Regions from separate parts of the Peribacillus frigoritolerans genome, predicted to be linked through region 3. Evidence: riboswitches for the same ligand, from Rfam matches in the RefSeq annotation. Region 3 holds a riboswitch; each other region holds the start of a gene.

Evidence for each region. Region 3 has a riboswitch for cobalamin ahead of ABOA58_RS05925 (ribonucleoside-diphosphate reductase subunit alpha). Riboswitches for the same ligand answer to the same signal wherever they lie in the genome.
Region 1: another riboswitch for cobalamin. It lies ahead of ABOA58_RS21165 (FecCD family ABC transporter permease); the one in region 3 lies ahead of ABOA58_RS05925 (ribonucleoside-diphosphate reductase subunit alpha).
Region 2: another riboswitch for cobalamin. It lies ahead of ABOA58_RS27140 (ABC transporter substrate-binding protein); the one in region 3 lies ahead of ABOA58_RS05925 (ribonucleoside-diphosphate reductase subunit alpha).
Region 4: another riboswitch for cobalamin. It lies ahead of ABOA58_RS11625 ((2Fe-2S) ferredoxin domain-containing protein); the one in region 3 lies ahead of ABOA58_RS05925 (ribonucleoside-diphosphate reductase subunit alpha).

Annotation. Positions count from the first base shown of each region.
Region 1 is NZ_CP158190.1:4,319,322-4,326,651, forward strand. Features, by position in the region: gene ABOA58_RS21155 (ABC transporter substrate-binding protein) at 106-1,098, opposite strand; gene ABOA58_RS21160 (heme ABC transporter ATP-binding protein) at 1,128-1,895, opposite strand; gene ABOA58_RS21165 (FecCD family ABC transporter permease) at 1,892-2,965, opposite strand; cobalamin riboswitch at 3,158-3,344, opposite strand; gene ABOA58_RS21170 (GNAT family N-acetyltransferase) at 3,452-3,961, opposite strand; gene ABOA58_RS21175 (sigma-70 family RNA polymerase sigma factor) at 4,252-4,818, shown strand; gene ABOA58_RS21180 (DUF4179 domain-containing protein) at 4,815-5,954, shown strand; gene ABOA58_RS21185 (L-cystine transporter) at 6,188-7,330, shown strand, end outside.
Region 2 is NZ_CP158190.1:5,469,732-5,477,061, forward strand. Features, by position in the region: gene ABOA58_RS27130 (heme ABC transporter ATP-binding protein) at 1-883, opposite strand, end outside; gene ABOA58_RS27135 (FecCD family ABC transporter permease) at 890-1,945, opposite strand; gene ABOA58_RS27140 (ABC transporter substrate-binding protein) at 1,908-2,879, opposite strand; cobalamin riboswitch at 3,039-3,213, opposite strand; gene ABOA58_RS27145 (polysaccharide deacetylase family protein) at 3,300-4,178, opposite strand; tRNA gene ABOA58_RS27150 (tRNA-Arg) at 4,354-4,427, shown strand; partial or broken gene ABOA58_RS27155 (DNA topoisomerase III) at 5,158-5,436, opposite strand; gene ABOA58_RS27160 (DNA topoisomerase III) at 5,690-7,330, shown strand, end outside.
Region 3 is NZ_CP158190.1:1,199,768-1,207,097, reverse strand. Features, by position in the region: gene ABOA58_RS05940 (SulP family inorganic anion transporter) at 571-2,028, shown strand; gene ABOA58_RS05935 (hypothetical protein) at 2,114-2,260, shown strand; gene ABOA58_RS05930 (manganese-dependent inorganic pyrophosphatase) at 2,360-3,289, opposite strand; cobalamin riboswitch at 3,583-3,763, shown strand; gene ABOA58_RS05925 (ribonucleoside-diphosphate reductase subunit alpha) at 3,902-6,199, shown strand; gene ABOA58_RS05920 (ribonucleotide-diphosphate reductase subunit beta) at 6,245-7,297, shown strand; gene ABOA58_RS05915 (flavodoxin domain-containing protein) at 7,269-7,330, shown strand, end outside.
Region 4 is NZ_CP158190.1:2,367,281-2,374,610, reverse strand. Features, by position in the region: gene ABOA58_RS11635 (sirohydrochlorin chelatase) at 1-402, opposite strand, end outside; gene cobJ (precorrin-3B C(17)-methyltransferase) at 421-2,058, opposite strand; gene ABOA58_RS11625 ((2Fe-2S) ferredoxin domain-containing protein) at 2,073-2,441, opposite strand; cobalamin riboswitch at 2,594-2,783, opposite strand; cobalamin riboswitch at 2,987-3,176, shown strand; gene ABOA58_RS11620 (hypothetical protein) at 3,160-3,318, shown strand; gene ABOA58_RS11615 (energy-coupling factor ABC transporter permease) at 3,352-4,095, shown strand; gene ABOA58_RS11610 (energy-coupling factor ABC transporter substrate-binding protein) at 4,097-4,408, shown strand; gene cbiQ (cobalt ECF transporter T component CbiQ) at 4,395-5,171, shown strand; gene ABOA58_RS11600 (energy-coupling factor ABC transporter ATP-binding protein) at 5,189-6,034, shown strand; gene ABOA58_RS11595 (YozQ family protein) at 6,138-6,356, opposite strand; gene ABOA58_RS11590 (alanine/glycine:cation symporter family protein) at 6,525-7,330, opposite strand, start outside.

The DNA of each region.
Region 1 (7,330 bases), 2.5 Mb from region 3:
CCGATCCTATTATCCTTCTAATTGGATATAGTAAAACCCGAACAAGGACACGTTTCATTCGTGTCGATTATTCGGGTCATTTGTTCAGCATCCGCCTGGTCGGGTTCAAAACTTCTCGGGATAGAGTCCTTCGGCTACTGTCCGTAAGGCTAGTGGTGCACGAATCCCTTCCGCGCCCGCTGAAAGAGGAAGCACAATGATCGCTTTATTTCGAATGGCCGGTACATCCGCCAGTTCACTTTTATTTAATAAGAATGCTTCTTTTTGCTTTATGGGGATATCTCCGTAATCAATGATGGCAATGACATCCGGATTCCGATCGACGACTTCTTCCCAACTGACCTCAGGCCATCCCCCTTCCGTATCGCCAAAAATGTTCTGGCCGCCAGCCATGGAAATGATCCCTGTCATGTAATTATTTTTCGCTGCCGTTCTCGGGACTTCTTCACCGCTGTCATATACGAAAACATTTTTGGGCTTGCCTGCACTTTCGATTTTTGCTGTAGTTTCTTTTATATCCTGTTGCATCTCTCCGATGACTTCCGCTGCTTTTTTTTCTACATGAAAGATGCGGCCAATATTCTCAATATCTTTATACACATCTTCCATAGTCGGTGTTGACGTATTGGAAGACTCTTGGATATATGTATTGATTCCGGCTTCTTTCAGCTCTTGGACGGTTCCTAATGTTTGTTCCGTAAAGGCGCTTTTCCAGCCAGCATATGCAAAATCCGGCTCTGCTTCAAAGAAAACTTCTTTTGAAGGGTATTCCTTGGAAAGCACAGGCACCGTTTCATAGGCATCTTTATACTTTGGCAAAATTTCGTCATCCAAATAAGCCGTACCTGCCATTGAATCCTGCAACCCCAATGCAAGCATGATTTCCGTCGCATGCTGATTTAGCGAAACCGCACGTTTTGGGGCCTCTGCATAGGTGAATTCATGATCCAGATTCTTGATGACCACCGTTTCTTTTCCACTTTTTTCACTCTGTTTACCTCCGTCCTTTGAAGCTTCCTCGGAGTTATTGCAAGCGCCCAATATCATCATTGCCAAAAAAAAACTGATGCTTAACAAAATCTTTCGGTAACCAGTCATATATTTTCCCCTCATATCTATTGTTTTTTTTATATATGTGCTAAAAAGGTGATATGCGTCTTTTGCGTGATGGGGTGTATGCCGATTTCCGTTTCCACCCCGAACACCTTCCTTATCATTTTTGTCGTCAATACAGCTTCTGGTGTTCCGGATGTGATCACTTTGCCATTTTGGATGACATATATATGATCACAATACATGGCTGCCAAATTTATATCATGCAGGGCCGTCAAGACGGTAACGTCCAGCTTTTTAACAAGGTCCAGCAATTGGAGCTGATGCCGGATGTCTAAATGATTCGTTGGTTCATCCAGGATGATGATGTTCGCTTCCTGGGCTAGGGCGCGTGCTATGAGGACACGTTGTTTCTCACCACCCGACAAACTCATGAAACTCCTGTCTTCAAATCCACTCATTTCGACGCGAGCTAATGCATGATTGACGATTCGTCTATCTTTCTCCGTATCTCCCTGAAATAACCGCTTATGAGGATGCCTTCCCATCCAAACCATCTCTTGTACACTAAAGTCAAAGGTCAGGGATGTTTCCTGACTGACAACCGCCATTTCCCGGGCTGTTTGTTTCTGTGAAAGCCGGTAAAGGTCACGGCCGTCGAGGTGAACAGATCCCGTATGCGGCTCCAAAATCCGGGAAGCATTTTTTAATAGTGTGGATTTCCCGCTCCCATTCGGGCCGATCAGCCCAACGAACTGCCCAGTTTTTATATGAAGGGTTATTTCCTCAATGATAGGAGTGTCCAGAATTGAATAGGATACTTCTTCAATAGCTAATCTCACTTGCCCCCACCTCCAAATGAATATGAACTTCGCCGCAAAAGCCAAATGAAGAATGGCCCTCCGCAAAGTGCGGTGACAACGCCAATCGGAAGTTCTTGAGGTGCCAGGACCAGCCGGGCACATACATCTGACCAAATGACGAGGATCATGCCAATCAATATGCTGCATGAAAGAACACGTTTATGGTCTGTCCCGGCCAATAGCCGGGCTAAATGTGGTACTACCAGACCGATGAACCCAATCGAACCGCTTACAGCCACAACTGTCCCCGTAACAAGGGACGTAATGATGATCAGAACTTTACGGAAGGCTTCCATATTGACTCCGAGCGTCGCGGCGACTTCTTCGCCCATCAATAAGATATTAAGGGAGCGGGATTGTACGATAAGGAACAATGAAACCACAAGCACCACAACCGCTGGAATCGGTATGTATTCCCATTTTGCACCCGCTAAGCTGCCCATCATCCAAAACATCGCTTCACGGATGCCGGAATCTTTTGGTGCAAGAGTGACAATGAAATTAGTGACGGCAGACATGATCATCGATATGGCTACACCCGCCAATAACAGCCTTGTCGTTTGAATTCTCCCTCCCACTTGAGCCAATAAATAAACGGAAAGCATCGCAGCCATGGCCCCCAGGAATGCACCGAATGATAACGCATATTGTCCGAATATAGGCAGCGCCCCAAAAAGAATGACAAGGGTTGCCGCAACAGAAGAACCAGATGAAATGCCCAGGATATACGGATCTGCAAGTGAATTGCGCACCAAGGCCTGGATGACGACACCCACTACGGATAATCCCGCACCTACCACCGCACCGAGCAATACACGGGGCAGACGGATATCCCAAATGATCCGCTCTTGTGCGATACTCCAATTCACCTCCAGAGAATCACCGATAAAAGGAAGATGCCCTAAGGCGATCTTCCAAACCGTTATTGCTGACATCTTAACTGGCCCAAGGGTAACAGCGAATGTAATCGATAATAAAAGAATGCACAGCAAGAAAAATATCAGGAAACGAAACCTGCGCTTGGCATTTCTCTCAAAATGGTCAAGCATATCCTCATTCTCTTTCAATGAGCTTCTAACCAATGACTCTTCCAATGATGATATCCTCCTTCAAAAAAACACACAAAAAAACCCCAATCCTTTTAACAAAGAATGGAGTTACGAGTATAGGCCAAAAAATACGGAAGGACCTAAGTCCGCCTTTTCTTACTCTCGAACACCTCTCCTCTCAGCGAAGGAAAAATTGGTGATGCTCACTGGGTAGGTCTCCTGGCTTCCAAATCAACATTTCCTTTCGTCTTCCCTGACTGAGTCAAGTGACATCCTGAAAGAAAACTCCTTGGTTACAGTGGCGCGACCACTCGGGATTTGCACCCGATTCCCTGTTACCCTTTGTTCACACAAAGGCACCCAGCGGCAAATATATGAACTTCGCAAAATTTTCCAAACATTAAATACAACGTTAGTATAGTATACTCCCCATCTTTTCACAATTAAAAAAATGGGAATGCGGTCTATTAATAGAGGAATATGGATTTATAGATTCTTTCTATAATGGTAGAAAGTTAGCTTTTGACCAGTATCCGCACTAATTTCCTCATTAATCGAAATCCGTTCAAAACCGTTTTTCACTAAAACCTTTTGGGAAGCGATATTGTCGCTTGTCGTTTTGGCATGTATTTGAGTCACATTTAATTCCGGCGCCAGATTGACCAAAAGCTTTAAAGCTTCGTTCGCAATCCCTTTTTGCGTAAACGCTTCACCGATTCTATAACCGACATGAGCCGTCCCCTTAATAGGGTCGATATCCACAAGATTAATCCTGCCGACGATTATGCCTGAACCATCCTTAATCAAATAAAAAGAGGAGATAGCATCTTCTTGCTCTTTTAATAATTCCTTATGCCTGATTCCAAACGTTCCAGAGCTATAATAATCATCTCCCCGGCTTGGAACTGTTTGCTCGAAAAACCTTCTATTATTGCATTCAAATGCAAATAACGCTTGTGCATCCCGTTCATTAAGCCTTTCAATGTATATATCCATCATTCTTTCATCCTTTCAAAAAAACGCTAAGCATATGCGGCCTGATATATCATTCAAGAAAACCAAGGGCTTATCCTCCCTGATAAATATATATTGAAAACCGTTTATATGGATAACACTGTCGCATACTGACAAAATTTGATACCCTCTATACCATATCATTCCAAATTTTAATGGAACCATCGTATCTACTAATTTCTATAAAAACCCCAAAAAAGTTGAGAATAAATATTTTTATATACGTTGTATAAAGTGTAAAAGCTTTTACAAAAAACAAGGGGAATCATGTCATGAAGTCTACGAATAAAAATTTTATCGAGCGGTTGCAACGCCAAGAAGAAGACGCATTGGAATTTATAGTGGATACCTATTTGCCACTAATCAAGGGGGTAACATATAAGGTTCTCTCTCCTCTTAGGAACGACGGTGTCATGGAAGAATGCATCAATGATATTTTTCTTTCAATCTGGAACAATTCAATAAAGTTCCATGGGGATACAACTGATTTCAGAAAATGGATTTGTGCGATCGCTAAGTTTAAAGCGATTGATTATTACCGAAAAGCCATGAAGAAAATGGAGCTTACATCAGGTTACACAGAAGTAGATCCAGAAAAATCTGCAGAAGACGAACTGATTATACTGGAAGACAGAAAAGAACTGCTTCAGTTAATTGACCTTTTAGAACCTGTAGATCGGGATATTTTTATCATGAAGTACTTTCTTGGTTTAAAAAATGAGGATATCTCGATAAAACTCGGGTTGACCAAAGCATCAATAGATAATCGAATTTATAGGGGAAAAAAGAAGCTAAGTCAAAAAGCTACGAATCTTAAGTTAGGAGGCAGTGTCGTATGAAGGATATTTATGAATTATTAAATGATATAGACATAGACGAAACTGAATTTAAGGAAATAGAAGTCAGCGAACTAGAAAAAGCTAAAGTCAAAAGAACCCTAAAAAAATCAATAAGCAAGAAGAAAAAAATGAAACGCTGGCAAAAGAATGTTCTGGCTGCTTCTATTATATTCGGGTTATCCACCGCAACGATTGGACTCTCGTTTACCGCTTCTGCTAAAAGCATTCCTTTGATAGGAGATATTTTCAGCTATTTTAGTAATGAAAACTCAGGTCTCTCCGATGATATCAAGAATAATGGAAAGGGTCTTTATAGTGATTATAAGGCCTACTCTAACGAAATTGGCCTTACTGAAGAAAGCAATGGCCTTACTTTCACGATAAATGACGCCATTTATGACGGAAAAACGGTAACCATCACTTATACTATAGAAAGCGAAGAAGATTTGGGTGACGGATCATTCTTTATTCCCAGCCCGAATATAAAAGAAATGAAAGCCCAAGGAGGATCGGATGGAATTTCAAAAGTAGCTGATAAAAAATATGTAGGCTTATTAACGGTTAGTAACTTAGAAGATCTTAAAGTAGATAAGGTAAATATAGACTGGGATATAAACAGCATTAGTATTACCGACACGGATAAAGAGATAAAAGGAAATTGGGACTTTGCCTTCTCTCTAAAGGCAACTGAAAGCAACGAGAAGGTCATCAATAAAAGTGTGAATCAACACGGTGTAAAAGTATCCGTCGAAAAACTATCGATCTCGCCAATGTCCTTTGTGGTTGATTATCATCAAGAAGTGTCCGACTCAGTCAAAAACAAATGGGATGAAGCCTATGTGGAGTTGTCCATTAGAGATGACTTAGGAAATGTGTATGCTGGTCAAGGTAACGGAGGAAGCGGTATCGATTCTTATAATTTGAACTTCAGCAAAACATTTCAAAAAATCGATCCAAACGCTACGAAACTGATTGCGACACCACATGTAACATTACGTAATTTCACTTCAGAGAACCACGGAGAAGCAACCATAACGGAAGATGGTGAAGAAAAGGTGTCATCCTTCCCAACCAAACCAAGTAGTGCTCCAAAAGAGTTGGTATTGGATGATATCGTGATTGATTTGAAGAAATAACAATTTTACCTACAAGAGGTATACTGAACCCTAGATCCCAGAGTGGAGAAAGGTTCATGTATATCTCTTTTTTGTGACTTCTTATTCAGTCCATGAATATGGATACATACATGAATTACTTGAAAAGTCAAAAATAAATTATTTTCTTCTGGTAAAAAATCAACGGATGATGTATCATAGTCTTCAGATATTCATTATTCTCATTTGGTTAATCGGAATTAGGAGGAATATATATGATTGGTTATGTGTTTTTAAATCTTGCCATAATGCTCGTTCTTTTAGGCGTTTTATTTTACATGAATAAGAAGCATATTTCCTTTACAAAAAGGGTCTTTACTGGACTTGGTTTAGGGATTGTATTCGGACTTCTTTTGCAGTATTTCTATGAACCTCAGTCAGAAGCGATCGTTAAATCGGTCGATTGGTTTAACATTGTAGGTTCCGGCTATGTCAAGTTCCTGCAAATGATCGTAATGCCGCTTGTCTTCATTTCAATCTTATCCGCATTCACAAGATTGAAACTGACTAGCAATATTGGAAAGATCAGTGTCCTGATCATCGGAATCCTGCTTGGAACGACTGCGATTGCAGCAGGTGTCGGGATCACCTCGGCAACTGTATTCAATTTGGAAGCCGTACAAATTGAGCAAGGGGAAGCGGAGTTAAGCCGTGGGGATCAAATATCGGAAACATACGGTACGATTCAGGATAAAACGATGCCGCAGCAAATCCTTGAGTTGATTCCGTCCAATCCGTTCCTTGATTTAACGGGTGCACGTCCGACATCAACCATTTCCGTTGTAATTTTTGCTGCATTTCTTGGGATTGCCTATTTAGGGGTCAAAAGGAAACAGCCTGAACATGCTGAATTTTTTGCTAAAATAGTAGATACATTGCACAGCATTATCATGCGCGTAGTAACATTGATCCTGCGTTTAACACCTTATGGGATCTTGGCGATCATGACGAAGACTGTAGCTACGAGTGATTTGGATGCCATCCTGAAATTGGGGAAATTCGTAGGTGCCTCTTATGTCGCCCTGATTGTCATGTTCCTCATCCATTTGCTATTGCTGATGCTTGCAGGATTGAATCCAATCGTATATTTGAGAAAAGCTTTCCCGGTATTATCGTTTGCCTTCACTTCAAGAACAAGTGCAGGAGCTCTGCCATTGAACATCCAAACACAGAAACAACTAGGCGTGTCCGAAGGAATTGCCAACTTTGCCGGATCCTTCGGCTTGTCGATCGGTCAAAACGGATGTGCCGGAATCTATCCGGCCATGTTAGCGGTCATGATCGCTCCAACGGTTGGGATCAACCCGCTAGATCCTTCCTTTATCGCCATGTTGATTGCCATCGTGGCCATTAGCTCT
Region 2 (7,330 bases), 1.3 Mb from region 3:
CGGAAGACATCGTTCTAAGCGGGATCGGAGAATCCAATTGAATCATCTCAGGTCCGACTGTCAGATAAGATTCATCAATTTCCAATGTAATAGTATCATGGCCATGCTTTTCCGGAACGATGAACATCTGCGGTTTCGGAAGGGCGGGATGTGGATGTTTTTCGATCGTCGTATGATATACACCCTGAATCCGTTCCTGTTGGAGCACTTCATTCGGCACATCAACAACCTGAATTTTCCCCTTCTCAAGCAACATCAGCCGATCACAATATAACCCAGCCAAATTCAGGTCATGGAAAATTGAAATAACGGTCAAATTCTGCTCTTTTGCCATTTTCCTCATTAAATCAAGAAGGTCTTTTTGATAGGAAAGATCCAAGTGATTCGTAGGTTCATCCAAAAAAAGGATTTCAGGCTCTTGGGCAAGTGCCTGTGCCAGCAGGACCCGCTGCCTCTCCCCTCCTGATAATCGTTCAAAATGCAGAGCCTGGAAATCGGCTACGCCCGTTTGTTCCATAACCCGTTGGACAATCGCTTCATCTTCTGCGGACCAACTATGGAACCAACCTGATTGATGGGCATATCGCCCAAGTGAGACCGTCTCTTTTACTGTATAGGAGAAAGCTAATGAGGAATGTTGAGGGAGCACAGCAATGACCTGTGCAAGTTGTTTTGACGAATAATCCTTCAAATCCTTACCTCTTATCCGTACGCTTCCGCCCTTATAATCGAGCACCCCGCTAAGCATTCCTAAGAGCGTCGTTTTTCCGCTGCCATTAGGACCAAGAATCCCGAATAATTCTCCTTTATGTACATCAAAAGAGACAGAGTCCAAAACAGCTTTGTTGTCATATCCACCTGTTAACCCTTTAACTTCAAGCATCCGTTTTTACCCTTCTCTCCGTCTCTTTAATAAAATCAGCGCAAATGCAGGTGCCCCGATAAGTGAGGTGATCACCCCGATCGGCAGTTCCGATGGGGCAATGACCGTCCGTGCTACAAAGTCAGCCAAAATTAGAAATCCGCTTCCTATCAACAATGACAGCGGAAGCAAATGTTTATGGTCAGGTCCCCATATCTTTCGGACAAAATGAGGAATGACCAATCCTACAAAGCCAATCGCCCCTGAAACGGCAACCGCTGCCCCTGTCAATGTCGAACCGGCTATCAAGATCCACATTTTCCGCCGCTTAACATTCACACCTAAGTGTTTTGCCCGGTCTTCCCCAAAAGTCATCGCATTCAATTCACTTGTATTCATGATCAAGATAAACGAACCAAGAATAAAAAACGGCAAAATGATTGCAATATAATTCCATCCGCGCATTGAAACGCTTCCCATCAGCCAGCCGATGATTTGTCTTAATTCATCACCCGTCAGCGCAATCATCAATGAAATGAATGCACTTAAAAACGAGCTGAAAATGATTCCCGTTAAAATGATCGTTTCCACTTTCATCGATCGATCCATTTTTTTTGCAAAAGTCAATACGCAGAGCATCGTGAGCACTGAGCATAAGATGCTCAGTGCCGGAAGAGTGTATAAACCGATGAACGGCAGTGATATATTCAAGAATATTGTCAATACGGCGCCGACCGATGCTCCTGATGAAATACCTAATGTGTAAGGATCAGCGAGCGGGTTCCGGAGCAGCCCCTGAAATGCCGCACCCGCAATCGCAAGCGATGCCCCGACCAAACCCGCAAGCAACACACGCGGCAAGCGGATGTTCATCACGATATTCGTCAGCATCACATCCGGATCAGCAGAAATCGGCAAATGAAAGATCTCCTTGCCGATTATTTGTAAAAGTACGGGAATCGGTACTGACACCGAACCAAAGGAAATGCCTATCGTCATTGCGAATAACAAAATTAACAACGCAATCAAATAAGCAAACGTCCATTTAGTTGTTAAATTGGTTCGGATAGACTGATTTGGCAAGTTCCTCTACTCCCTCTATCAAGCGTGGACCGGAACGGGTCACCAAGTCAGAATGGACATCAAAGACTTTGCCATTCTTAACAGCATTTACGTCTTGCCATCCTTTTCGGCCCTTCACTTCACTTACTGAATCTTTCGTATAATAACCATAAGTTGTAATGATGACATCAGGATTTGCAGCAATCATCGACTCTTCATCAATTTTTGCCCAACCGTCCAAATCAGCAGCAGCATTATCCGCTGAAATAATATTAAGCATCTCATTCATGAAAGTATTTTTTCCCGGTGTGTATATTTCCGGTGAAGGCGAAACCTCCACTAAAACTGTCTTCCTATCCTCTTCCTTTACGGATTTGGCTTTTTCCTCGATATCCTTGAGCTTCGTTTTCATATCCGCAACGATTTCGTTTGCCTTGTCATGTTCACCCGTTGCCTGTCCAATCATTTCAATAGACTCATAGACTTGGTCAAAGCTTTGTGCATCATTGACTACGAGGACATCTATTCCAGCATCCTTAAGCTGTTGTAAACCCTCATTCGAATTATGGGCACTTGATGCATGCGCAAGAACAAGGTCAGGCTTCATGGAGACAATCAGCTCCGTGTTCATTTCCATTCCGCCAACTTTTTCAATTTCCTTCGTTTCTTCCGGGTAATTATCATTATCGGAAACACCAATGACCTTTTTACCCAAACCAAGTGCAAAGACCACTTCCGTATTACTTGGTATTAACGAAACGATTTTCTTCGGTTTTTGTTCTATCGTTACTTTTTCCCCAGTTGCATCTTTAATCGTAATCGGGAAAGCTTCGTGTTGAGCATGATTCGTTTGCTGCTTTTCTTTTCCTTCATCAGTAGTGTCACTGCAGCCGACCATCATGCCTGCAACAAGCAACATCAACAGTATCAGACCAAAAATTTTCTTCATTTTCATTCCCCACAATCTTTTTATTTAATTTCTTTCCACCTCATAATCTCGGAAGATGCCCCCAAAACAAAAAGCACCTCCCGTTAAACGGAAGGTGCTTGTATGGCAACAATATCATTACGGACTTCTTATGGTCTGCCACACACCTTCCCATCCGCGTAGGTTACAGGTGTACGAATTTTGGCAGGTCTCCTGGCTCATGGTCATCGTCAACGGCACCTTCCCATATCTCATACAGTGGTACACAGCCGTCAGCTCCCATATACAGTGGCGGGACCGCGCTGGCATTTCACCAGCTTCCCTTTTAAGTCATTACGACACCAAATCGTTCATATGTATATAATTTTCACTGCCTTCATTATACACCATGTAAGAATCGATTATTAAATGATTTTTCTGAACAGGTTCGAAATGCCCCTGCCACCTTCAATGATTTGAAGCATTTTCAATCAGTGACGCAAACCCATCGACTGATAACCCGGGTGAAATCCGAACTCGATGCAGGGCATGCATCCCTTGTTCCCTTGAAGCTCCCCCAGGTTCGGTAGTGACTGCCATCTTGTATCCAGCTTCCTCTGACAGCCTGAGAGTCTCTTCGTTATACCGGCCAACCGGATAGGAAAGCACTGTCGTGTCCTGGTCGAGAATACGGTCGAATAGCTCCTTCGACTGGACCATTTCAGCTTCTTGCTGCTCTGCCGTCATGCGGTTCAGCTCCAAATGGTTGATAGTATGGCTTTCGATCGAAATCCCATTCCTGCTCATCTCCATCATTTGATTTTCAGTCAGGTGATGACCTTTATCAATGGACTTCCCGATCATGAAGACAGTTGCTTTCATATCATTTTCTTTTATTATCGGAAAAGCCTCCGTGAAGTTATCTGTATAGCCATCATCAAAAGTAAGCCAGACGCACTTCTCACTTGGCATCCGATTCTCGGTTAATACGAGGAATGCTTCTTCAGGGGATAATGTATAGTAGCCATTCTCCCGAAGCCAAGCCATCTGAGACCGGAATTCCTCCCTTGGAACCCGAAGGCGATTACCTTCAGAAATGCTGTGATACATCAAGATTGGAAGCTGGACGTCGGACTCGACCGTTATCCAGTCTTCCGTATCGATTTTGCCCTCCAATTCCTGCCCTTCCCCATTCTCCGCCGCTTCGGCCACTTCAATTTCATCTTCCGCAATCGGTGCAGCAGTCTTTGTGCCTATACCTTCTAAAATCCATTGTGAGCATCCAGGTAAAATCAAAATCCCCAGCAATGCAACCATCCATAAAACTCTATATTTTCCCACTATCATTCTCCTAATTTTTTATAGTGAAATAGTACCAGAAAACTAGCGATTAATAAAGTATTCCATTAAATGAAAAAAAGGGAAAGACGAGAGTGAGGATTTTTTTTCATAAGTATGTGCTATTAGCTTGAAAAGTTTGCCTATAAGAAATATAATAAATAAGTCGTCGACTTTTTTATATGTCCCAGTAGCTCAGCAGGATAGAGCGACAGCCTCCTAAGCTGTAGGTCGTAGGTTCGATTCCTATCTGGGACGCTAATTATAAACCCCTGTTACAAGCGGTCCTTCCGCGGAGTAACAGGGGTTTTTTTCTGTTGGTTAAGAACAATTGATTTTTTGATGGAGAAAACGCAGATCTCAAAGCTAAATTATTTCATCAAGCCATATAGATATAAAAAATCTGATTGCAAACTATGCATAAAGGTTGGAAATATTGGCGAACAAGAATACAAACTGTTTGATAGTAAAAAGCGTTGTATTTATTACGTCAATATATACCTGAAAAAAATAATGGATTTCTGGATATAATCATGTCTTTTTTTGAAATATATGTTTTAACCTGTCCCATCCGGGTATATGAATACTGTAAGACATTCTCACCAAAGGAGATGATAGTGCATGATGAGTACAATCAGAAGCCAATGGAACAAAGAGAATGACGCAGCGGTTTTTAGTCCCGGTGATCAGCGTTAGAGTCAATTGAAGAGTTGGATGATAATCAAACATGGGAATTACTAGTCTTCTCATCCAAAGGAGGAAGATACGATCATGAGTATTTACAGCCTATGGAATCCAGAGAATGATGAAGCAATTTTCAGTCCGGGTGATCAGAAGCCATTCAGTACGCTCATACGAGTAGATTCGGATAAACACACACACTGACAAAACACTTGAATATTAATTACATGGCACCGTACTGAATGAAATTTAGTCGAAGCAGGAATATACCGAAAAAGGATGGAGCGATTGCTCCATCCTTTTTCTTTTATTTATCGAATTTCAGTTTCGCCAAGGCATCTGCCAATGCAGTATTAATCGGCTCTTCTTTATTTTGCTTTTTCATATAATTGGATACTTCATTTTTGGATACTTTTTGATTTTTATTTTGCCCTCTTCGTTTATTGTAAGAAGATAGTTTTTCGTGAAAACCGCATTTACAGGTGAATGTCTGTGCTTCTCCTTGACCGCGCATTTCCATCTTTTTATGACATTGCGGGCATCTGGCATTTGTTACACGTGAAACACTTTTTTTGTGGCCGCAATCAGGACATTTCGTTCCTGACGGGGACGAATATGGAATATCTCCTACTTTAAGATTTATTCAAATATAGAAACTACAATTTCTCCTAAAAAAGTTAATGAAATTTCCAGAGAAAATACACGCTTAAAAAAAGAAGTTTAAATTCTCAAACAAGCAATGTCTATTATGTCCTCTAAAATAGGAGTGTATGGGGCAATTTCCTCCTTGAAATTATGTTATATTAGACGGTAAATAGTTAGTAAGGGAGTTTGAACAAATGTCAAAAAGTGTGGTAATTGCTGAGAAGCCTTCAGTTGCACGTGATATCGCAAATGTATTGAAGTGCAATAAAAAAGGCAATGGGTTTTTAGAAGGCGATAAATACATCGTTACGTGGGCATTAGGACATTTAGTTACACTAGCAGATCCAGAGGCATACGATATTAAATATAAAACCTGGAAACTGGAAGACCTTCCTATGCTTCCTGAACACATGAAGTTAGTTGTCATGAAACAAACAGGAAAGCAATTTAATACTGTTAAAACACAATTAAATCGCAGTGATGTAAATGAAGTAATTGTGGCTACTGATGCAGGGAGAGAAGGAGAATTAGTTGCACGTTGGATTATTGATAAAGCAAAAGTTCATAAGCCTATCAAACGACTCTGGATTTCTTCTGTAACAGATAAAGCTATTAAAGATGGATTCAATAACTTAAAGCCTGGTAAAGCTTATGAAGACTTGTATACTTCTGCAGTAGCACGTTCGGAAGCGGATTGGTATATCGGCTTGAATGCAACTCGTGCCTTAACGACAAAATTTAATGCACAATTAAACTGTGGACGTGTTCAAACACCAACAGTTGCAATGGTTGCAGCACGCGAAGAGGAAATTGCGAATTTCAAACCGCAAACCTATTATGGAATCGAAGCCCAAACGGATGGACTCAAGTTAACGTGGCAAGATGAAAATGGAAATAGTCGCAGCTTTAATAAAGAAAAGACCGACGCAATCGTGAAATCACTTGGAAGTAAAGATGCGACTGTTGTTACCATTGACCGCAAAGCAAAGAAAACATTCGCACCTGGTCTATATGATTTAACAGAGTTACAACGTGATGGGAATAAACTCTTTGGCTATTCTGCTAAAGAAACATTGAACATTATGCAAAAATTGTACGAGCAACACAAAGTCTTGACTTATCCCCGTACAGATTCACGTTATTTATCATCCGATATCGTTAGTACGCTTCCGGAGCGTTTAAAAGCATGTGCCATAGGTGAATATCGTCCTCTTGCAAATAAAGTGTTAAGTAAACCTATTAAAGTGTCAAAAGGATTTGTGGATGATAGTAAAGTGAGTGATCACCATGCCATTATTCCAACTGAAGGTTACGTAAATATTTCATCCTTCACTGACAAAGAACGCAAAATCTACGACCTTGTCGTGAAACGTTTCTTAGCTGTTTTATTCCCTGCATTTGAATATGAGCAATTAACAGTGCAAACGAAAATCGGGGATCAAAAATTTATCGCTAAAGGAAAAACAGTGATTCATTCTGGCTGGAAAGAAGTTTATGCAAACCATTTTGATGATGAAGAATCAGATGATGTAAAAGAGCAGTTATTACCTCGTATTGAAAAAGACGATGTATTAAAGACAAAAATAATCACTCAAACGTCAGGCCAAACAAAGCCCCCAGCACGCTTTACTGAGGCGACTTTACTATCAGCAATGGAAAATCCCACGAAATACATGAAAACAAATGATAAAAAGCTTGTGGACACGTTAAAATCTACTGGAGGACTTGGTACAGTAGCCACTCGTGCTGATATCATCGATAAATTATTTAATTCGTTCTTATTCGAAAAACGTGGCGGTAAGGAAATCTATATCACAGCTAAGGGGCGTCAGCTT
Region 3 (7,330 bases):
TGACACAGTTAAAGCACTATCTTTTTTTAATATATGAATAGTAAATGTACGGTCAGCCCTATAACTGGCTCGATTGATATAAATCATCATGAGATTTATAAGTAATCATTAGATTCTATCTCGTTTCACTACCTTCTAAAACCCATGTCTAGAATGCAAAGCGAGTAGTTATGAAATAGATCCCTACCGTTTTACTCCATTCCTTAAAGGGAATTTTATAAAAGCGTGTAGAAGCCCATTACGTCAAAAATGGCCAAGCCATTTTTTCGGAAATCCATTTCGACTGACATTATTACATGAACCTTTATGCAGACATAATAAATGATCCAGCTTACTAGTGGTACCGCCTACCTTCATATGATAATCGACTTCCCTCACATGATAACTCAAGCACCTTTTTAACCAATTCTTCTCTCTTAAAGCATTTTACCCCCATTTGATAAGAAATGAATAACCCACGACTTGTCGTTTATATTATCCATATAGATAGAAAGAACGGCTCATGCTATAATTTAGTGCATTTAAAAAAGAATTCAATACACATATATAAAAGAAAGAAGGAGTGTTTCTTTGAATACATCTGCATACAAACAGGAATGGTTCGGCAACGTTAGAGGAGATGTTCTATCGGGAATTGTCGTTGCCTTGGCATTGATTCCGGAGGCGATTGCCTTTTCGATCATTGCTGGCGTTGACCCAATGGTTGGTCTATATGCCTCATTCTGCATTGCCATCGTCATCTCTTTCGTCGGCGGGAGGCCGGGAATGATATCGGCTGCCACTGGCGCAATGGCACTCGTCATGGTCGACCTTGTTAAAGATCATGGCTTGAACTATTTACTTGCTGCAACAATATTGACTGGTTTGCTGCAAATTTTACTAGGGGTTTTAAAAATCGGGAAATTAATGAAGTTCATTCCGAAGCCGGTCATGACTGGTTTTGTGAATTCTTTAGCCATCTTGATTTTCACGGCACAGCTCACCCATTTCGTGGGCGAAACATGGATCATGTATGTCATGACAGCCGTTTCATTAGCTATCATTTATCTTTTTCCGAAGATCACGAAAGTCATACCTTCACCACTTGTCGCCATCATATTCATGACGATCGTTGCAGTTACCACGGGGGCTACGGTGCGAACGGTTGGGGATATGGGGCAATTGACCGAAGCGCTTCCGATGTTCATGCTTCCAGACATCCCTTTGACCTTCGAAACTTTGGCGATCATTTTCCCTTATTCCATTGCCCTTGCGTTTGTTGGGCTGCTTGAATCGTTATTGACAGCTCAAATTGTCGATGAGATGACTGACACGGACAGTAATAAAAATAAGGAAGCCAAAGGCCAGGGAATTTCTAATATCATCGCCGGATGTTTTGGCGGCATGGCAGGATGTGCGATGATCGGCCAATCCGGTATCAACATTAAATCGGGTGGAAGGGGCCGGCTCTCGACATTTGTAGCGGGCGCATTCCTTATGGTATTAATCGTGGTATTGAATGTTGTACTTATTAAAATACCGATGGCTGCACTTGTCGCAGTCATGATCATGGTTTCAATCGGGACATTTGACTGGTCTTCCCTAAAGAGGCTCACTATAGCTCCTAAGTCGGATGCAGCCGTGATGATCGTGACGGTCCTCATTGTCCTTTATACACATGACTTATCAAAAGGGGTATTTGCCGGAGTGCTTTTGAGCATGATTTTCTTCTCGGCTAAAATTTCTAAAGTGGCAGTAGAGAAAACGGAAAACATCCAGGCTAAGAAAATCACTTATCGTATCAGCGGACAAATATTTTTCGCTTCTGTCCAGGACTTTGTTTCGAAGTTCGAGTTCAAGGAAAAAGCTGATGCAATCGTCATCGACTTCACCCATTCTAAAATTTGGGATGCTTCAGCAGTCGGTGCTGTTGATACGGTTATCCTTAAATATCAGCTTCTGGGAATTCCTGTCCAAGTCCAAGGGCTCGATGAAGAAAGTTCGTCATTGCTTGAAAAACTCGCCACCTCAGAAAGTAAAATATCTTGAAGAAGTAACATTCTGCTGAATAGAAACTTTTCAAACCGACAAAATAGATAACATGAATCATTTCCTTTTGAAAGGAGCGAAAAGCATGACACCCGAGCAGGATTATACAGCAGCAAATCTGTCACCGGATTTATTGAATGAACTGAAAAGCTTTGAAAGCAAACTAGGCGAGGAAGCCAATAAAGAATTGATTGTCATCGCCTATGAAAAAGAAAAGGAAGCCTTGAATTAAGAAAAAAGACTCAAACACCCTTAATGGATGGTTGAGTCTTTTTTTTGCATGTACAGAGAAAGGATGCCCAAATTTTTAATGAGCATCCCTTTTCCTTTATTACTTGCTGAATACGTCCGTTAAGACCGGCACGATTTGTTTTTTACGCGATACAACGCCTTCTAAGACGGCGATGTTGTTGTTTAATGACACGTCGTATGCTTTTTCCACTGCATAAGCTGCTTTACCAAGAGCCAAGGCAACAGAATCATTAGTCAAGATATCCGTTACGACGAATAGGAATAAGTCCAATTCCTTCACAGCGATTACCGCTTCAATCGCCGCTTCCAATTCAGCTTGCTTAGCAAGGACCTCGTTCGGATCAACAGCATTTACCTGTGCTATCTCCACTTTAGCCATTCCCATGGAGAATTCCTTTGCATCAAGAGTGATAAGCTGAGCAATCGTTTTGTCGCTCAAGTCAGCTCCCGCCTTCAACATTTCCAAGCCATATGTTTCAGCGTCGACTCCCGCAATGGCAGCCAATTCCATAGCTGCTGCAACGTCTTGCTCCGTGCATGTAGGTGATTTGAACAATAAAGAATCGGAAATGATGGCAGACAGCATAAGACCTGCGATCGCTTTAGGAACTTCAATGCCGTTTTCTTTATAAATTTTATTTAAAATGGTTGCCGTACAGCCAACTGGTTCCGCACGGTAATATAAAGGATCGCTTGTTTCGAAGTTAGCGATACGGTGATGGTCGATAACTTCCAACACACGGACTTGGTCAATATCTTCAGCACTTTGCTGGCGTTCGTTATGATCGACCAGGATTACGCCATCAGCTTCCCCTGCCACTTTTTCCACAAGACGGGGAGCGTCGAATTTGAATTGGTCCAATGCATATTGCGTTTCACCATTCACTTCACCCAGACGAACTGGTTCAGCGTTGATACCTAACTGCTTTTTCAGATCTGCATAAGCGATTGCTGAACAGATTGTGTCTGTATCCGGGTTTTTATGTCCAAAAACTAATACTTTTTCCAAGATTTTATCCCCTTTTTCATAAATATTTTTCCGCGAATCCCCTCACCGCAATAAGGGAGAGCCACCTTTACTAGACACTTTATTTTAACACAAAATCCAGTAAAATCAGCGCTTGAATTATCCATTCCCCAATAAAATCTTTCATTACTTCACCCTCTGCCATCACTTTGTCAATAGATAAGGGTTGGTTTTTTTCAAATATATTAGTTGAATTATCATCGTATATGGCTTACGATAATATAAGCAGAAATACTAGATATTGATTACATAAACAATACCAATAACTATATATAGAATTTTTTATAATCCAAGGTGCCAGTGATGGCTGAAAAGGGAATCCGGTGTAAACCCGGAACTGTCCCCGCAACTGTAAATGTGACGAAATGAGAAACCCACTGTATAGCTCTCTATACGGGAAGGACTCAAAGTAGGATGATCATGAGTCAGGAGACCTGCCTTGAATTTTTCACGTTTCTTATTCTTCGGGGATTGAGATGATGAAACGATAGTATAACGGCTATTTTTTCATGGCTCTTTTATTCTATCGTTTGATCCGCTCAATTCTTTGGGCGGTTTTTTTATTTTAGCGGAAGTTAACAAGGAGGATTATTAATGACTCAAACATATAACTCTACCATAAGTGAAAATGACACAGAAACGAAATCCATCCAGCTTGAGATGTTATCGAAGGAATTCGAAGGCCGTCTCGATATGGAAAAGTTCAAAAAGCGTTTTACAAAATGGCTTGATCGCAAAAGTGACTCAACCGAAGAACAGGCATCAAAAAAACTGATTCAGCTCGCTCTTGAAGGTGTGGATATCGATGCTCCGGATTGGACATTCGTTGCTGCAGCAGAACTGTTGAATACAATGTATAGGGATGCACAAGCCAATCGAGGTTATGAAGGCAAGAGTTATGGCCCATTCTATGAGCTGATCACAGAACTCTCCCAGCTTTCGGAAGGTCAGCGTTATCCAATTTATAAACCAGAACTGCTATCTTCATATACAAAAGCGGAAATTGAGGAATTGGGTTCGGTGATCGACCCGGAAAAAGATAAATTATTCTCTTACATAGGCATCTACTTATTGAACGACCGCTATCTGGCCCGCCCAAAAAAGGACAAGGTCTACGAATTGCCGCAAGAACGTTTCATGATCATCGCGATGGAAATCATGCGAATGGAAAAAACGGAGCACCGCCTGCAACTTATAAAAGAAGCATACTGGGCCATGTCCAACCTTTATATGACCGTTGCGACTCCTACACTCTCCAATGCAGGTAAAACACATGGACAGTTAAGCTCTTGCTTTATCGACGCAATTGAAGATTCCATTGATGGCATCTATCTATCAAACTACGATGCAGCAAAAGTATCTAAATTCGGCGGCGGTGTCGGCCTTTACGTTGGTAAGGTTCGCTCGCTTGGTTCTGATATCCGGGGTTTCTCTGGAAACAGTTCCGGCACGACGCCCTGGATTCGACTATTCAACCAGACAGCGGTAAGTGTCGATCAATTGGGGCAACGTAAAGGCGCCATCGCGATTTACTTGGATGCCTGGCATAAAGATATCATGAGCTTCCTCGATTTAAAGACACAAAACGGGGATGACAGATTAAAAGCACATGATATTTTTACAGGCGTATGCATACCGGATTTATTCATGGAGGCTGTGCGCGACAGAAAAGAATGGTATCTTTTCGATCCGCATACCGTTAAGCAAACCCTTGGATTTTCACTTGAAGATCTTTATGACGAGAAGAAAGGCGAAGGAAGCTTCAGGAATCATTATGCACTTGCTGTCGAGGCCGCAGAAAATGGCACGCTTCCAAACTATAGCTTTGAAAAAATCAATGCGATGGACATCATGAAAAGCATCATGATTTCTCAATTAGAAGAAGGCGTACCGTATATGTTCTACCGCGATGAAGTTAATCGGAAGAATCCCAATAAACATAAAGGTATGATTTATTGTTCTAACCTTTGTACGGAGATTGCCCAAAACCTAAGCCCTTCGACGATCACGGATGAATATGAAACAGAAGATGGAGATGTTGTTGTGGTTCGTAAAAGCGGCGATTTCGTTGTCTGCAACCTTTCATCCATTAACTTGCCACGAGCGGTGGGCAGCGATGTTTTGGAAAGATTGATTCCCATTCAGATCCGTATGCTGGACAATGTCATTGATGTGAATAATCTTCCTGTCAAACAAGCATCCATCTCGAACAAACGTTACCGGGCAATTGGTTTAGGAACGTTTGGATGGCATCATTTACTTGCCACACAGAATATTTATTGGGAATCCGATGAGGCTGTTCAATATGCCGATGCTTTATACGAAAAGATCGCTTACTTAACAATCAAGGCATCCAACGAATTGGCCAAGGAAAAAGGATCATACCCATATTTTGAAGGATCTGATTGGCATACAGGGGACTATTTCGAACTGCGTGACTATACAGATCAAAAATGGATGGATTTAAAAGCAGACGTGCAGGAACACGGGACCCGTAATGGATATTTAATGGCGATTGCCCCCAATTCATCGACAGCCAAAATCGGTAATTCCACGGATGGCATCGACCCTTTGTATGAAATTGAATTTTACGAAGAAAAGAAAAACTTCAAATTCAAGGTGACCGCACCAGGCTTGACGCCAATTACGTATGAATATTATAAAAAGACGCGATTCAATTTGGACCAACTGGAAAGCATCAGGCAAAATGCAGCCCGACAACGCCATATTGACCAAGCAATCAGCTTTAATCTGTATGTACACAATACAATCAAAGCGAAGGTCCTGTTGGATATCCATTTAACTGCATGGGAAAGCGGGTTGAAATCAACGTATTATGTTCGTTCGACTTCTTCCGAATATGACAATGCCTGCGAAAGCTGTTCAAGTTAATGACAATCATGACCCAGTAATCTATTCTTAAAGGAGTTTTCACGAATGACCAATCATATCAAAAAAATTCGGATGCTTGAACCGACGCATCCAACCAAGGCAACCGGTGTTTTCAAAGGAGAAGCTTCAGGCTTCCTCCTTTGGAACGATATTCAGTATGAAAAATTCTATGATACCTATACACAGCTCATCAATAACTTTTGGAAGCCTTCGAGCGTGAACATGATTCAGGATAAAAAGCAGTGGGGCGAATTGGACGAAGATATCCAGGATGCTTTTCTCGATATCCTTACGATGATTGCTGGAATGGACAGTCTTCAAACGCCCACATTAGTAGAAATCCTTCGGTACATCAAAGATCCGGCGGCAAAAGCTATCCTGGCCAACATGGCCCAGCAGGAATCGATCCATAATGAATCTTATTCCTATATCCTTGCTTCCTTGATTCCGGTAGGCAAGCAAAAACAGCTTTTCGACCGCATCAAAGAACATCCTGAAGTGATTAAGCGTAACCAACCGATCGTTGATGCTTATCAAACGTTCGTGGACGATCCCAGCCCACAGCATTTATTCGAGGCATTGATCCATTCAACGAACCTTGAAGGGATTTATTTCTATCTGGCTTTCGCCTTTTATTATAATTTAGGTCGCCAAAATCTAATGACCGGTTCCGCTACGATGATATCCTATATTCACCGCGATGAAATGGTCCATTTCGATTTCATTGGAATGCTCATTCAAATCTTGATGTATGAATATCCTGAGTTAAATAATGAAGAAAACACGAAGTTCATCTATACAACGATTGAAAAAGCAGTCGAACTCGAAAAGGAATGGTCTGAATATATGCTCGAAGATATCCAAACCAAAGCCGATCTTGATTTGGAAGAATTCAATGAGTACATCGAATATATCGCCAACAAACGGTTACGTATGCTAGGCCTTGAAAATTTGTATAAAGAGTATGGCGAGAACCCGATGCCATGGATCAAAACGTTCGATGATGAATCCATCGGACTTACCAAAACCGATTTCTTTGAACAGAAATCAAGGACATACAGTCAAGTAAATGCCAGCAATGGGTTCGATGAGCTGTAAAGTTGCCATTGTCTATCATTCTGCCGGCGGCAA
Region 4 (7,330 bases), 1.2 Mb from region 3:
CAATATCGCTGTCTCAGAATGTTCAGAGGCCGTATCGAATCCCGCTTCCTCAAGACGGTCTGTCAGGATCGTCAATACATCATGGTGGACCCCGATCGTTTGGCCATATGTGAATTTCACTTCTGGATACTTAGTTTTCCCATCCTCTATTTCAGCTGGGATATGTAATTTCGAATGTCCTGCATGCAACAAAATGATCGGTATGACGATAACTTCAGTAGCCCCTCGTTTTACACAATTATCAATTCCTTTGGATATATTCGGTGCCGCAAATTCCAAGAAGCACGTTTCCACTAGGAAACGCTCGTTCATTGCCGGAATCATATTTTCAATAAAATGACGGACTTCTTCATTTCCCGAAGCCAACCGGCTTCCGTGTCCTACGAACAAAACTGCTTTCATTTTCTTTCCCCCTCTTGATTAGTCTTCACAAGGCGCAGGCTCTATGTTTATTTTGGGAGCGATGTCTTGATAAGAAAAATTCTGTATCTTTTTCGAACGTTTGAAGTATTTAAAAAGCCGCTCATTTGGATGGGCATTTTGCTTATACTCCCCGACAATGTCGGTGATCAGTTCAACAAGCTGTTCCGGTTCAATGCCTTCCGCAACCGGCTGACCCGGATGGGCTGTTCTTCCAACTGGTTTAGCTCCAAGAAATAAGTCGAACTTCCCTTTTCGGAAGACAATCCCGATATCATCCATCACAGCACTATAACAAGCCATCCCACACCCATTAAAACCGATGTTCAGTTCCTTGGGCATTTTCATTCCGCCAAGCACCCGGTGTATTTCATCCGCATAAGGAATGGATTCCGCTTTTTCACCATCACAGAAATCACAGGCTTTTAATGTCAGTACATCTCCAATCGGCGACAAAAGAAAGTTTGCTGATTGCAATTTCCCCGTAATGACTTCCGGCTCCGTTGTCGGAATCTTTAAGACGATTTTATGATTTGGCGTGTATTCCATCGTTCCCTTTTCCCCGACAACTTCCGCAAGTGTCATCATTTGTTTGGGAGTGAATTGTTTATTCGCCACACCTGGACTAACCGCAAGTTCGAATACCGACTCCATTTTTTGCTGAACAATCGGCTGAATGGATTGCTTAACGGTTTGACCCTTGACTCTTGACAGGGCCTCCATTGCCATTTCAAAGGAAGCTGGCTTCTTTTCTGGTGCTTTTGTAAGTAATCCAACTCCTCCAGCGGACTCGGTTAAGGCTTCTTGATCTAATGCCCACGGTTCCGCTTCTTTTTGCAGTCGCTGATGCGGCTTCAATGTTTGCTTTTCCGAATTCAAAGTATATTTTCTCTGATAGCCTCTTGGTGTGATGATTTTGTCATCATATAAAAAGGTGGATGAATTACCGATAATGACGGTGGTCAACATTCCAATATCGTGATTCAACATATCCTGCAAATTGGTTATAACAACATCCTGCCTATCGCGATAAGCACTTTTCACCAACCCGACAGGTGTATCCGGCGAGCGGTAGCGAAGGAGAATTTTCTGAGTTTCAACAATTTGCCGGGTCCGCCTGCCGCTTCGCGGATTATAAAGTGCAATGACAAAGTCTGCCATTGCAGCTGCTTCAACCCTTTTAGCGATCAGTTCCCAAGGAGTTAAATGATCACTGAGGCTGATCGTACACGAATCGTGCATGACTGGTGCCCCAAGTAAAGACGCACATGAGTTGATTGCAGAAATGCCAGGAATGACTTCAATGCCCACTCCAGTTTCTTCTTTCCAGCCTTTTTCAATCAATACTTCATAAACCAACCCTGCCATCCCGTAAACTCCGGCATCCCCACTGGAAATCACCGCCACTTTCTTTCCCAGCTCCGCTTGTTTCACTGCTTCCTGTGCACGTGATACCTCTTCAGTCATCCCCGTACTAATGATCGTTTGATTTGTAAGCAGTCCCTGAATGAGTTCAACATAAGTTTTATAACCAATGATGTAGTCACTTTCTTGAAGGGCTTCGACGGCACGTTTGGTAATGTGTTCAAAATTCCCGGGCCCAAAGCCCACGACGAATAATTTACCGTTTGTACTCATTAAGACATCTCCTTTTACGCTTTGTTCTTTGAAATACCCGTATGAGCAGGAAAATCTGGATTAGGGGTCATTTCGCCATCATTGAATTTATAGATCATCTGTGGAACAAACTCACCCTCATCGATATTACTGACGATCTGCCGACCGAAATCAGGCGTTTCCACTCGATACCAGTTTCCTTGGGGATAGGCAATCACAACGCAGGCATCCTTACATCTTCCGTTACAGCGTGTCCTGGTTGTATGGATTTTCAGATCCAGTCCTTTTAAAGCAATTTCATCGCGAATCGCTTGGGTTACTTCTTCCCCGCCCTTTTTCATGCAGCTGCTCCCATTACAAATCAACAGATGCGTATTTGTACCCGTCAAATTCCAAGTAGTCATCTTCTTCCTCCTGAGTTCAGGGAAAAGGCAAAATAAAAAACCTTAACATTAGAGTCAAGGTTTTAAAAAAACTATATGAATGGGGAGCCTAAGGCAAGCATGCCAAATCCTCCCAAAATCGTCATAGTCCTTCTACCTTTCCCTCCGAAAAGTATCATGCAATTTTAAAAGCAGGTTTCCTGGCTTACGCTTCATTTTACTTTGTCCCTTCCCGGCATCAGGCCAGTGGCTATCGACAATTTCATCAGCGTTTACAGTAGCGGGGGCTGCATCGGATTTTCACCGATTTCCCTATTATCCCTTGCTTATTCACACAAGGGCACTTTTAAAATGAAATATTTGGTTTTATTATACATTTCTAACTAACTTAATCTATCATATAACAACTTTATCAAAATTCAATAGTTTATTCCGACTGTTTAGAAAAGTTTAATAGTGTAAAACCAGTTACAATCCTTTCCTCGCAACAAACTTCGTCCCGAAAAAAAAAAGATAGTGTAGCTGGAATAATTTCTTTATGGTAAACTATACGAGAATTTTCAAAATAATTACATAAGTTTCATGGTGTTGAATTTCTCGGAATTCAGCTTAAAAGGGAAGCCGGTGAAAATCCGGAGCGGTCCCGCCACTGTAAAGGGAAGTTCCATTACTTTAATCCACTGTCAAATGAGATGGGAAGGATGTAATGGGATGATGAACCAAAGCCAGGAGACCTGCCATGAAGCGTGAAACTGTTTCAGCCTACGAGGATGGGCGTGCGGATCAGGCAGAATGGCCCATGGTTGGTTCATGCTGCACAATTCCTGTTCATTACGCACTTCTTTCCTTTGAGAGAAGTGCTTTTTATTTTGGGCGCCGCTTTTCTTCTCAAGATTGATCAGAAAAATTAAAAGTGTTGAAAGGAGAAAGAATGAAAAGAACCAATTGGAAAATTATTTATTTTGTCATTTTACTGCTTTTTGTTCCAAAACGGGCATTGGCCATGCATATCATGGAGGGCTTTTTACCCATAGAATGGGCTATATTCTGGTGGGCCTTGACGCTTCCATTTTTAATCTTGGGTTACCGGTCCATTAGGTCCAAAGTAAGGGAAAACCCAGAAACAAAAATGATACTTGGCCTATCGGGCGCATTTGTATTTATTTTATCGGCCTTAAAAATCCCTTCCGTTACCGGAAGTTCTTCGCACCCTACCGGAGTTGGTTTGGGTTCCATATTATTCGGACCATTGGCCATGAGTGTCGTTGGCTCCATCGTTCTGTTATTTCAAGCTGTATTACTGGCTCACGGAGGATTGACGACATTAGGAGCCAATGCATTTTCCATGGCCGTTTGCGGACCGTTCATTGCTTACTTTGTCTTCAAGGGTGCAACTAAATTGGGGTGGTCTTTTTCACTTGCCGTTTTCTTGGCAGCTGCTTTTGGAGATTTAGGAACCTATGTGGTCACTTCCGTTCAACTTGCTCTTGCGTTTCCATCCGAGGTAGGAGGATTCATGGCCTCTTTCAGTAAATTTGCAGGGATTTTTGCCCTGACCCAAATTCCCTTGGCAATCAGTGAGGGGTTATTGACAGTCGTCGTGATGAATTTCTTGAAAAAATACAATCTAGGTGAATTGAAATTGCTGCGAGTTTTATCCAAGGAGGCCCGTTAATATGAAAAAAAGTCTACTGCTGCTTTTCCTGGTTGTCATTCTTGCAACCATACCGTTAATCACCCAACAAGGAACGGAATTTGGCGGTGCCGACGGCGAAGCTGAGGAAGCCATCACTAAGATCCATCCGGAATACAAGCCATGGTTCAACAGTATTTGGGAGCCGCCAGGTGCAGAAACCGAAAGCTTATTATTTGCGCTTCAAGCTGCAATCGGAGCCGGTTTCATTGGATACTTCATTGGCGTGATGAGACAAAGGAATAAGCAAACCAAACAAGAATTGGCAGAAAAATCGAAGCATGTTACTCATTGATAAATATGCCTATTTCAATGGGCTAAAGGATGTACATCCGTTGGAAAAGATGGTTTTTGCACTTTCCCTTTTGCTGTTTTCGTTAACGGTAAGGGATATGGCCGTTTCGCTCATCACTTTTACGGTGATGAGCGCTTTAATCATTTTTGCGGCAAAAATCCCGCTTTCCTATTATCTTAAATTACTTCTATTGCCAGGATTTTTTATACTATCTGGAACAATTACCATCCTTTTTTCTTTCACAAGTAAATTTACATCGATATCGAATATATGGTGGTCCTGGAAGGTCGGGAACTGGCAAATATTCATAAGCGATGACAGCGTCGGTACAGTGGCCAATTTGATCACTGTCGTATTGGGCAGCATCAGCTGTTTATATTTCCTTACCTTAACTACACCCATTACCGTCATCCTATCCGTGCTGCGAAAATTTAAAGTGCCTTCCTTATTGATCGATTTAATAGAATTGACCTATCGCTTCATCTTTATTTTTTTAGATACAGCTTTGGCCATTCACCAAGCACAAGCTTCACGGTTGGGGTATGTTTCATTAAGGAAAGGCATACGTTCACTCGGATTACTAATCTCGTCTTTATTTTTAGGAGTATTGCAGCGCTCTGGGCAATTGACGATGGCCATGAACGCAAGAGGCTATCAGGAGAATCTTTCCTATATCGAGGATACTTATGCCTATTCCTCACGCAATTGGCTGATCGCGATTGCAATATTAGGAAGCTTAATCTTTATTAATGGATATTTGTAAATTGGAGGCAACCAACAATGGACGAGCATATTTTTCATATAGAAGGCCTCACCCATCAATTCGCAGATGGAACGTTCGCTTTAAACGATCTGTCGCTAACGATTCAACATGGTAAAAAGATTGCATTATTAGGCAATAATGGTGCCGGCAAATCGACTTTATTCCTCCATTTAAATGGTCTTTTACAACCTACAGCAGGAACAATCAGATTTAAGGGCAAGAAAATGAAATATGACCGTAAATCATTATTATCATTACGAAAGCAAGTCGGGATCGTTTTTCAAGATCCCGACTCGCAGCTCTTTTCCGCTAATGTACAACAGGATATATCGTTTGGACCGATGAATTTAGGATTGAATAGAATTAAGGTCCAGGAGAAAGTAAATTGGGCAATGGCCCAAACGGAAGTAACGGAACTGAAAGACAGACCTACCCATTTTTTGAGCCTTGGGCAAAAAAAACGTGTCGCCATTGCGGGGATACTCGCCATGGAACCCGATGTCTGGCTCTTGGACGAGCCTACCGCTGGATTGGATCCTTATTTCTCAAGACAGATCATGGCTCTGCTGGACAGTATCCATCACCCTGACAAAACGATTATCCTATCAACTCATGATGTTAATTTAGCTTATCAATGGGCTGATGAAGTCGTTGTCATGAACGATGGTAAGGTCATATACCAAGGGGACCCTATTTCCGTTTTCCATGATGAAGACGTTTTGCTGCAGGCACATCTGGAGAAACCGTGGGTTTTTGAAATGTTTCAGGCCCTTCTTCAATCAAGGAACCCTTCTGAAAGGGACTTTTTCCCAAGAACGAAGAAAGAATTGCTTCAAAAGTTGGAGACAGAAAGAATTTATTAATTATGTTTCCCCTAGCTCTTGTTTCATCAGAAGCTAGGGGAACTAACCGATTTATCAACAAAATAGCAGGCGATAATTCTTGTTCATAAAAAAACAAATTTTATTACCTTTCTTCTTTAGATCTTTCTTTTGCAATCTCAATATCTCTTCCGTTTACATCATCAATGACTGCCTTTATTTCGCCTTCCGCATAAGTATCGGAGACTTGTTCGTGAGTTCTGGCCAGTCCAGAGGATAATGGATCTTCCCGTTTATAATCGCTGACATCATATATTCTTCCGGCAACTTCTGAAGATTCATTTTTTGATTGCTTGCTATCCATTATTTTCACTCCTAGTTTTTAAATTATCATTGCGGTATTAAAGACAAAGGTATTTTGTGTAAAAAACGTAGCAATATTCAATAATGATGAAAAAAGGCAGGAAAAGACAAAAAAAAGCTTACAAGTACAATCCCCTTTCAAGGACTTACTTGTAAGCTTAATGAGAACTTAGGCCTCCTTCTTCACATCCACATTATCGGATGGGTCACCCCAGCATTCCACATTCTTCAAACCTTTAATATTGTTCACATGGAAGACTGGATTTTTCCCACTTTTCTTTTGCTTTTGATAATCCGCCAGTGCAGCAAAAGCGATCTTTCCAAGTAAAGCTATGGCGATCAGGTTGATAATGGCCATAAGGGCCATCAGCAAGTCAGCCAGTCCCCAAACAAAATCCAGTGATGCAAGCGAACCGAATATCACCATTCCTACGACTGCGATACGATAGACATTCAGCCAAACCTTATTTTCATTGATGAAGCCGATGTTCGACTCTCCATAATAATAGTTGCCAACAATCGAACTAAAGGCGAATAACAGTACGATAATGGCAAGGAAAATACCCGCCCAAGATCCCAATGCCGTACCGAGGGCATTTTGGGTAAGGACGATACCATCCGTTTCCTTCGATGTATAAAGACCTGAAAACAAAATGATGAAGGCTGTCGAACTGCAAATGATGAGCGTATCGACAAAAACACCTAGAGACTGAATGAGACCTTGCTTGACGGGATGACTGACATCAGCCGTCGCACCGGCATTTGGAGCACTACCCATCCCGGCTTCATTTGAAAATAGGCCGCGCTTGATTCCCTGCATCATGGCAGCTCCCAGTACTCCGCCAGCCACTTCTTTTATTCCATCAAATGCACTTTGAAAGATCAAAGCAAAGACACCAGGTAACTCGGTAATGTTAATTATGATGATAATCAATGCCACTATCACATAGGCTCCTGCCATGATCGGGACGATGA